Regions from separate parts of the Klebsiella sp. PK18 genome, predicted to be linked through region 1. Evidence: predicted binding sites of a transcription regulator. Region 1 holds the regulator's gene; each other region holds the start of a gene.

Region 1 (2,207 bases):
CCAGTACATCCACCATTATCGGCTCCATTACAATTTAATTAATTGTTAAATTTGTAATGGGAATGTAGGTGGTAACAGCGGTGAGGCGCTATGGTGTAATGCTAAAGAGGGGTTTAGTGAGCGTAAAGGGTAGCACCCGGCCAGCGGTCAGACTCCACCAGCTGGCGCATGACTTTGCTGAGTATCACTCGAGCCGCAAGGCCTGCCGGAGTGAGTTCATCATCAGACAGACTGACCAGAAAGTTGGGGCGACTGAGTATCGGGTTGACGACGTCGATCACCCTCAGCGCCTGATGGTCGAGGTGGGAGATGGCGGCCCCGGGCTGCAGGGTGGCCCCCAGTCCGCTGCGCACGGCCTGCATCAGCAGGGCCAGACCGTCAATGTCCGCCACCACCTCAACGCTGAGATGATGCTGCTGGCAAACTGCCTCCAGCCTGCCGCGCAGGCCATGGCCATGGCCCTGGCTTGGCATAATCAACGGCAGGGAGGTGAGCTGGTCAGGGGAGATGTGGTCCTCCTGCAGGGGGGCCAACAGCGCATGGGTGCCAATCAGGAACAGGCGTTCTTCCAGCACCGGTCTGGCGCTCCAGCGCAGGATCTTTTCCTGCTGGAAAACGATAGCTAAATCGAGCTGGCGGGTGTTGATCATCCGCTCCAGATTACCGGAGAGGCTTTCCACCAAATGCAGGCGCACGTCGGGATAGCTTTCGCGCATCGCATTGATGAACGGGACGCCGAGAACGGAGGCGGTGCTGGGGGCCATGCCGACGCTAACGTGGCCTGACAGGCGCGCCTCGCGGGCGGCGAGGATGGCATCATCGGCATGGCGCAGCGCCAGCTGTGCCTGCGAGTAGAAAGCGAGACCCGCGCTGGTGGGCGTGACCCCGCGGGAGGTCCGCTGCAGCAGGCGAATGGCCAGTTCGTTTTCCAGGCGTGCGATCTGCTGGCTGAGCGCCGAGACGCCGATATTAAGATCAAGCGCGGCGCGCCCCATGCTGCCGGTTTCAACAATGCGCACAAAATAGCGTAGCTGGCGAAGTTCCATATCAACTCTCCGGACAAAACGGGGACGCGGGAAGGTCACCTGTGGGACGAGAGCGGTAAGGGCAGCAGAGGCGCCCATAAAAAAGCCAACCGGCAGGTTGGCTTTTCAGTCTCAGCGAAGCGGGGAATTATTTTTCCACCGCGTCGTGGGCGTGTTCGTCCTCGCGGCAATCACCTTCCGCACAATGACCGTACAGATACAGACTGTGGTTGGTCAGGCGGATGCCGTGGCGGGAGGCAATTTCACGCTGGCGTAATTCGATCGAGTCATCGCTGAATTCGATCACTTTGCCGCAGTCGAGGCAAATCAGGTGATCGTGGTGATGCTGCTGGGTCAGTTCGAAAACGGATTTACCGCCTTCAAAATTATGACGAGTCACGATACCGGCATCATCAAACTGGTTGAGTACGCGGTAAACGGTCGCCAGACCGATCTCTTCGCCCATGTCGATCAGGCGTTTATATAAGTCTTCCGCACTGACATGATGGTTATCCGGTTCCTGCAGCACTTCAAGGATTTTCAGTCGAGGAAGTGTGACTTTCAGGCCAGCCTTCTTTAATGCGGTATTGTTGTCAGTCATGCGGAATCTGTCCTGTTGCTAAACGATCTACTTCCTTCAACGGAAGTCATACAGAAATTAACCCGACGTAATGCGTCTCATTATAGAACTGCCACTGGTAAATGAAAACTGCAAGCATCAGGCCTGGTTTGCTGTCAAAAACGAGGCACCAGCTACAAACTGCGTCACGTGCCTCGTAGAATCAGAGGACATTGTACAGATATGTGATTAAAAGTTAAAAACTTGTAGCTATTAGTTTGATTGCTTTTGTCTATTAATGCGACGCAACTCAATGATTGCGCCGCTTAATCATCAGGCGTTTTTGATTTCTTCGAGGTGCAGCTCTTCGGCAACCTGCTTCACCCATTTCTCAACGCGCTCGTTGGTCAGCTCCGGCTGGCGGTCTTCATCAATGGCGAGGCCGACGAAGTGGTCGTCATCTGCCAGGCCTTTGGAGGCCTCAAAATGATACCCGGCTGTCGGCCAGTGACCGACGATGGTCGCGCCGCGCGGCTCAATGATGTCGCGGATGGTGCCCAGCGCGTCGCAGAAGTATTCTGCGTAGTCTTCCTGGTCGCCACAGCCGAACAGCGCCACCAGTT
Region 2 (2,207 bases), 2.5 Mb from region 1:
GGCACACCCATCACCCAGGCAACCGGGTAGAAGATATAGCCGAGGATCCCCTGGAAGGAGATGCTGTAGCCGAACCAGCCGGTCACGGTGGCGAACAGGGCGTTCAGGGCCGAGATCAGCGCGATGAAGCCGATCAGCATCGCCGCCACGATAATCGCGACTTTAAAGCCCGCCAGGATGTACTCGCCCAGCATTTCGAAGAAGCTCTGGCCTTCGTGCAGATTCGACATCTGCAGATTTTCTTCGCTCTCTTCCACGCGGTACGGGTTAATCAATGACAGAACGATAAAGGTGCTGAACATGTTGAGCACCAGCGCCGCGACGACATACTTCGGCTGCAGCATGGTCATGTACGCGCCTACGATCGACATCGACACGGTGGACATCGCCGTCGCCGCCATGGTGTACATGCGGTTGCGCGACATTTTGCCGAGAATATCTTTATAGGCGATAAAGTTTTCCGACTGACCGAGGATCAGCGAGCTCACGGCGTTGAAGGATTCCAGCTTGCCCATGCCGTTGATTTTCGACAGAACGGTACCGATGGCGCGGATGACAATCGGCAGGATACGAATATGCTGCAAAATACCGATCAACGCGGAAATGAAGACGATAGGGCACAGAACCTTAAGGAAGAAGAAGGCCAGACCTTTATCGTTCATGCTGCCGAACACGAAGTTTGTCCCTTCGTTGGCAAACCCGAGAAGCTTTTCAAACATCTCAGAGAAGCCTTTCACAAAACCCAGACCAATATCGGAGTTCAGGAAGAACCAGGCCAGCAGGACTTCGATGACAAGCAGTTGAACAACATAACGAATACGGATCTTTTTACGGTCGTGACTGACCAACAGGGCCAGTATAGCCACCACAACGATCGCGAGGACAAAATGCAAGACGCGGTCCATAGTTGCTCCAAATATGAGGCAGGTTAAATTTCCGTGCACATTCTATGCAACGGCTTTAAAGAAAACGAGATCAATTGCACACTATTGCAAGGAACTGTGACCAATGGCAAAAATAGTGATCAAACATCCACTTTTGTTATGTTACGTAAAGGTTTTAAAAGTTGCATTCTTGTACTACTCTTAGTACTGGGCACGCTCTCGTGTTCTAACGCCCGTTTCTCATTTCCGGCCAGCTATTGTTCCCGCCTATCACAGCAATCATTATCTCCATTTTAAATGAACTTGATAATCATTCGCATTTTGATAGCATGAAACATAGCAAAGGCTATATTTCCAGAGGCAGAAGATGACTAGCAGTCGCGTTGAGAATAGCAGTAGTCGCGCCGCGCGCAAGGTGAAGCTCGCCCTCATGGGGCCCGCTTTCGTCGCTGCCATTGGCTATATCGACCCCGGTAATTTCGCCACTAACATTCAGGCTGGCGCCAGCTTTGGCTATCAGCTGCTGTGGGTGGTGGTATGGGCCAACCTGATGGCGATGCTGATCCAGGTGCTCTCTGCCAAACTGGGCATTGCCACCGGCAAAAATCTGGCCGAGCAGATCCGTGACCATTACCCGCGACCGGTGGTATGGTTCTATTGGGTGCAGGCGGAAATCATTGCGATGGCCACCGACCTGGCTGAATTTATCGGCGCTGCGATTGGCTTTAAGCTGGTTCTGGGCGTGTCGCTTCTGCAGGGGGCGGTGCTGACCGGGATGGCGACCTTCCTGATCCTGATGCTGCAGCGGCGCGGGCAAAAACCGCTGGAGAAGGTGATCGGCGGGCTGCTGCTGTTTGTCGCCGTGGCCTATGTCGTGGAGTTGATCTTTTCTCAGCCCGCGCTGGCCCCCCTGACAAAAGGGCTGGTGATCCCTACGCTGCCCAACGGCGAGGCGGTATTCTTAGCCGCCGGGGTACTGGGGGCGACCATTATGCCGCACGTTATCTACTTACATTCCTCGCTTACCCAGCATCTGCACGGCGGTACGCGGAAAGAACGCTATAACGCGACCCGCTGGGATGTGGCGATTGCCATGACCATTGCCGGGTTCGTCAACCTGGCGATGATGGCGACCGCCGCGGCGGCATTCCATTTCAACGGCCATACCGGCGTCGCCGATCTCGATCAGGCTTATAGAACGCTGGAGCCACTGCTGAGCCACGCGGCGGCGACCATCTTTGGTCTGAGCCTGGTCGCTGCAGGTTTATCATCGACGGTAGTGGGTACCCTGGCAGGGCAGGTCGTCATGCAGGGGTTTATCCG
Region 3 (2,207 bases), 700 kb from region 1:
GGGGTCTTCCCCGGTCCGTCCTGAAAGACGGGATCGATGTATGAAGCAGTTTCTGGATTTTTTACCGCTGGTGGTCTTCTTTGCCTTCTATAAGCTTTACGATATCTACGCCGCCACCACCGCGCTGATCGTCGCGACCGCTATCGTGCTGATCTACAGCTGGGTACGCTACCGTAAAGTCGAAAAAATGGCGCTGATCACCTTTGTGCTGGTGGCCGTCTTCGGCGGGTTAACTCTCTTCTTCCACAATGATGAGTTTATTAAATGGAAGGTGACGGTGATCTATGCCCTGTTCGCTGGCGCGCTGCTGTTCAGCCAGTGGGTGATGAAAAAGCCGTTGATCCAGCGCATGCTGGGCAAAGAGCTGGCCCTGCCGCAGCAGGTCTGGTCGCGGCTTAACCTGGCCTGGGCGGTGTTCTTTATCCTTTGCGGGCTGGCCAATATCTATATCGCCTTCTGGCTGCCGCAGAATATCTGGGTGAACTTCAAGGTCTTTGGCTTAACCGCCCTCACGCTGGTCTTTACCCTGCTGAGCGGGATCTACATCTACCGCCATATGCCGCAGGACGACCACCACTAACTCCTCCGCCGGCGCGCCATCGCGCGCCGCGCTCACCCCCTATAATCTCACTGCGCTGGCAAACATTCCCTGCAGCCACACAACCTCAGCGCATACGCTGACAGCTTTCCGGTCACACTGTGCAGGCTCTCTTCACGATTTCTCTCAACTGCATAAAAAGTTGCGGTAATTGTGAGGATTTTATGGAGATTCATCTCGTTACATTGTAATGATAATGGTTATCATTAATATTCTCGATCTCATTTTGCATTGCTTTGAAAAGGATATTTACATGAGATCGCCGCAATATTCTGTCCCCACGACCCTGGCGCTGGTCATATCCAGTCTCCTCGCCCCTAACGCCTTTGCTGAAGAATCAGAACAAGATACCGAAACGATGATTGTGCGCAGTACGGCGGAAGAGGTGCTTAAGCAACAGCCCGGGGTGTCGATTATCACGGCAGATGATATTGCTAAGCAGCCGCCGGTCAACGATCTCTCAGACATCATCCGTAAAATGCCCGGGGTGAACTTGACCGGCAACAGCGCCAGCGGCAGTCGGGGCAACAACCGCCAGATTGATATCCGCGGCATGGGGCCGGAGAACACCCTGATCCTGATAGATGGGGTACCGGTCACGTCACGTAACGCGGTTCGCTATAGCTGGCGCGGCGAACGCGATACCCGGGGCGACAGCAACTGGGTACCTGCAGAGATGGTCGAACGGATTGAAGTTCTCCGCGGTCCGGCAGCCGCGCGCTATGGTTCCGGCGCGGCGGGCGGAGTGGTCAATATCATTACCAAACGCCCGACCAACAACTGGCACGGTTCGCTGTCTTTCTTTACCAACCAGCCGGAAAACAACAAGGAAGGCACGACCAATCGCGCTAACTTCAATCTCAGCGGCCCACTGGCCGGCGAAGCGCTGACGATGCGCCTGTATGGCAATATCAATAAAACGGAACCCGACGCCTGGGATATTAACCATGCGCAAAACGGCTCTTACGCTGCGGGGCGCGAAGGGGTACGCAATAAAGATATTAACGCCTTGCTGTCATGGAAAATGACCCCGCAACAGATCCTCGATTTCAGCTACGCCTATAGTCGCCAGGGGAATATCTATGCTGGTGATACCCAGTACAGCAACGGCAATCTTAGCCCGAACGGGCTGGTGGACTCCCTGTACGGCCACGAAACTAATCGCCTCTATCGCCAGTCCTGGGGACTGACCTACAACGGTCTATGGGATTGGGGCCAGTCCAAAGCCGGTGTTTACTACGAGAAAACCAACAATACCCGCCTGCAGGAAGGCTCCACCGGCCGCGTCGAGGGTATGATCAACAGTGAGGATTATGCCACCAGCCGTCTGGAATCCTGGCGTACTACCTCGGAATTCAATGTGCCTTTCTTCTGGCTGGCGGACCAGACGCTGACGCTGGGAATGGAATGGAACCATGATCAGCTCCACGACCCGGCATCAATGCAGGCCACTAACAGCAACGGCGAGACTATCCCTGGGACCTCGGGCGACCCTACGCAACGTAGTACCAAAAACAGCGCCACCCTCACCGGTATCTATCTGGAAGATAATATCGAAGCCGTGCCTGGCACCAACCTGATCCCCGGCATCCGCTTCGATTATCATAAT
Region 4 (2,207 bases), 380 kb from region 1:
GCAGGCCGCAGGTCATATCATATTCGCCTGGCTGCAGGTTAGCGGTGAGCTTTTGGGTAAAGCCCGGCGCGATGTTCTCACGCTCTTCTACCACCATGACCCCTTTCAGAATTTCCCACTCCAGCGCTTTCTGGCTATGGTTCTGAATAATAAACTGGGTTTTACCCGCTTTAACGGTCACCTGCATCGGCTCGCACTGCTTGTCGTTGACGGTGACTTTGACCTGCGGGATATCCGCAGCCTGAGCACCCAATGCAGAGCTGAGCAGCGCGGCCACGGTCGCCCGCAGCGCATTACGGCGAAAATGAATCATCATGATCATCCCTTTCGGTAAGTAGAGTGTCGCTTATAAGCTCGCAGCGCCCGGTCAGGCAGCCCGCGAGGCAGTGGTATTATTCCGCGGCGGCAGGGCAAACAGCACCAGCGCCGGGATCAGATAAAGCAGATAGACCGCCACTTCGCTAACGCTCGGGGTCTCCTGGTAGCCGAAGATCCCTTCAAGCAGTGTGCCGAACAGCGTATGCGTCGACAGCACGTTGCTCAGATCGAAGGCCGTATCCTGGAACAGGTTCCACAGGCCAGCCTCGTGGAAGGCGCGGATCGCCCCCGCGGCCAGGCCAGCGGCCACCAGCAGAATAAACAGGCTGGTCCATTTGAAGAACACGCCGAGGTTAAGGCGGATACCGCCCCAGTAGAGCAGGAAGCCCAGCACGATTGCCGTGGCCAGGCCCAGCAGCGCCCCCAGCGGCGGCCAGATGCCGACATCCTGCTGGAATGCCGCCAGCAGAAAGAAGACCGACTCCAGCCCCTCACGGGCAACGGCGAAAAAGACCATCATCACCAGCGCCCAGCCATGGTGATTACCGCGCTGCAGCGCCTTGTCCACGGCCTGCTCCAGTTGCTGTTTAACGTTGCGCGAGACATTGCGCATCCAGAAGACCATCCAGGTCAGGATCACCACCGCGATGACCGCGACGATCCCCTCGAACAACTCCTGTTCGCGCTGAGGAAATTCCCCGGTGGTTTCGTTGATAAAAATGCCTAAGCCAAGACACAGCGCCGCCGCGAGGATCACGCCAATCCACATCACGCCAATCCAGTTGCCGCGCTGGGTGCGTTTCAGATAGCTGGCGATCAGGCTGACAATCAGCGCCGCCTCAAGGCCTTCGCGTAACATAATGAGAAATGGGACAAACATGCCAATACCCTTAAATGTAAAGCACCGTCAACGAATGCAAAAACAGGTAATATTTATGATAGTGATTATCATTACAATACTCAGAAACACAAGCGAAATGTTTAGAGAATGATGACTATCTGTAAATAAATCGCTGGCAAATAATGACTTACGAAAATATTCGCCTGTTATGAGGGAAAAGAATAAGCAAAGGATTTTTTACGCCAGATATTTACCCGTGGCGGCGGCTATGGCTAAATGGCGGCCTTATTGACCTGCGAAAAGAACAACATGACTGCATTTTTTCATTTCCTGCTGGCGCTGGTGGTGATCCTCGCCCTGGCCTGGCTTGTCAGCTACGACAGACAAAAAATTCGTATTCGTTACATTCTCCAGTTGATTATTATCGAAATAGCGCTCGCCTTCTTTTTCCTGCACGCAGAAAGCGGCCTGTGGCTGGTGAAAAATATCTCCGGCTTTTTTGCTTCACTGTTAGGCTTTGCCGCCGAAGGGACCAATTTCGTCTTTGGCGGCATGAGCGAAAAAGGGTTAGCCTTTATTTTTCTTGGCGTCCTGTGTCCGATTGTGTTTATTTCCGCGCTGATTGGTATTCTTCAGCACTGGCGGATCCTGCCGATTTTCATTCGTGTCATCGGCACCCTGCTGTCGAAGGTAAACGGCATGGGTAAGCTGGAATCTTTCAACGCCGTCAGCTCGCTGATCCTCGGCCAGTCGGAGAACTTCATCGCCTACAAGGGCGTACTGGGCGACCTCTCCTCACGGCGTCTGTTCACCATGGCGGCGACGGCCATGTCGACCGTATCGCTGTCGATTGTCGGCGCCTATATGACCATGCTGGATGCCAAATATGTCGTCGCGGCGCTGATCCTGAATATGTTCAGTACCTTTATCGTGCTGTCGGTGATTAACCCGACGCGGCCGGACAGCGAGCAGGAAATAAAACTCGAGAAGCTGCATGAATCGCAGAGTTTCTTTGAAATGCTCGGGGAATATATTCTGGCCGGCTTTA

What was found. The regulator Fur, encoded in region 1, represses iron uptake genes when iron is present. The targets are predictions, from matches to a motif close to ATAATAATGAGAACNACTATCAA.
Region 2: a site for Fur is predicted at 1,188-1,210, ahead of AC3EMD_RS06990 (Nramp family divalent metal transporter). Genes of this name have one in related genera too.
Region 3: a site for Fur is predicted at 789-811, ahead of AC3EMD_RS15695 (TonB-dependent siderophore receptor). Genes of this name have one in related genera too.
Region 4: a site for Fur is predicted at 1,254-1,276, ahead of efeU (iron uptake transporter permease EfeU). Genes of this name have one in related genera too.

Annotation. Positions count from the first base shown of each region.
Region 1 covers NZ_CM173493.1:3,899,551-3,901,757, reverse strand. Annotated here, with positions in the region: gene tcuA (FAD-dependent tricarballylate dehydrogenase TcuA) at 1-16, opposite strand, end outside; gene tcuR (tricarballylate utilization LysR family transcriptional regulator TcuR) at 114-1,046, opposite strand; gene fur (ferric iron uptake transcriptional regulator) at 1,174-1,626, opposite strand; gene fldA (flavodoxin FldA) at 1,918-2,207, opposite strand, start outside.
Region 2 covers NZ_CM173493.1:1,415,929-1,418,135, forward strand. Annotated here, with positions in the region: gene nupC (nucleoside permease NupC) at 1-905, opposite strand, end outside; gene AC3EMD_RS06990 (Nramp family divalent metal transporter) at 1,252-2,207, shown strand, end outside.
Region 3 covers NZ_CM173493.1:3,200,072-3,202,278, forward strand. Annotated here, with positions in the region: gene AC3EMD_RS15690 (septation protein A) at 41-580, shown strand; gene AC3EMD_RS15695 (TonB-dependent siderophore receptor) at 852-2,207, shown strand, end outside.
Region 4 covers NZ_CM173493.1:3,520,188-3,522,394, forward strand. Annotated here, with positions in the region: gene efeO (iron uptake system protein EfeO) at 1-316, opposite strand, end outside; gene efeU (iron uptake transporter permease EfeU) at 368-1,198, opposite strand; gene AC3EMD_RS17315 (NupC/NupG family nucleoside CNT transporter) at 1,469-2,207, shown strand, end outside.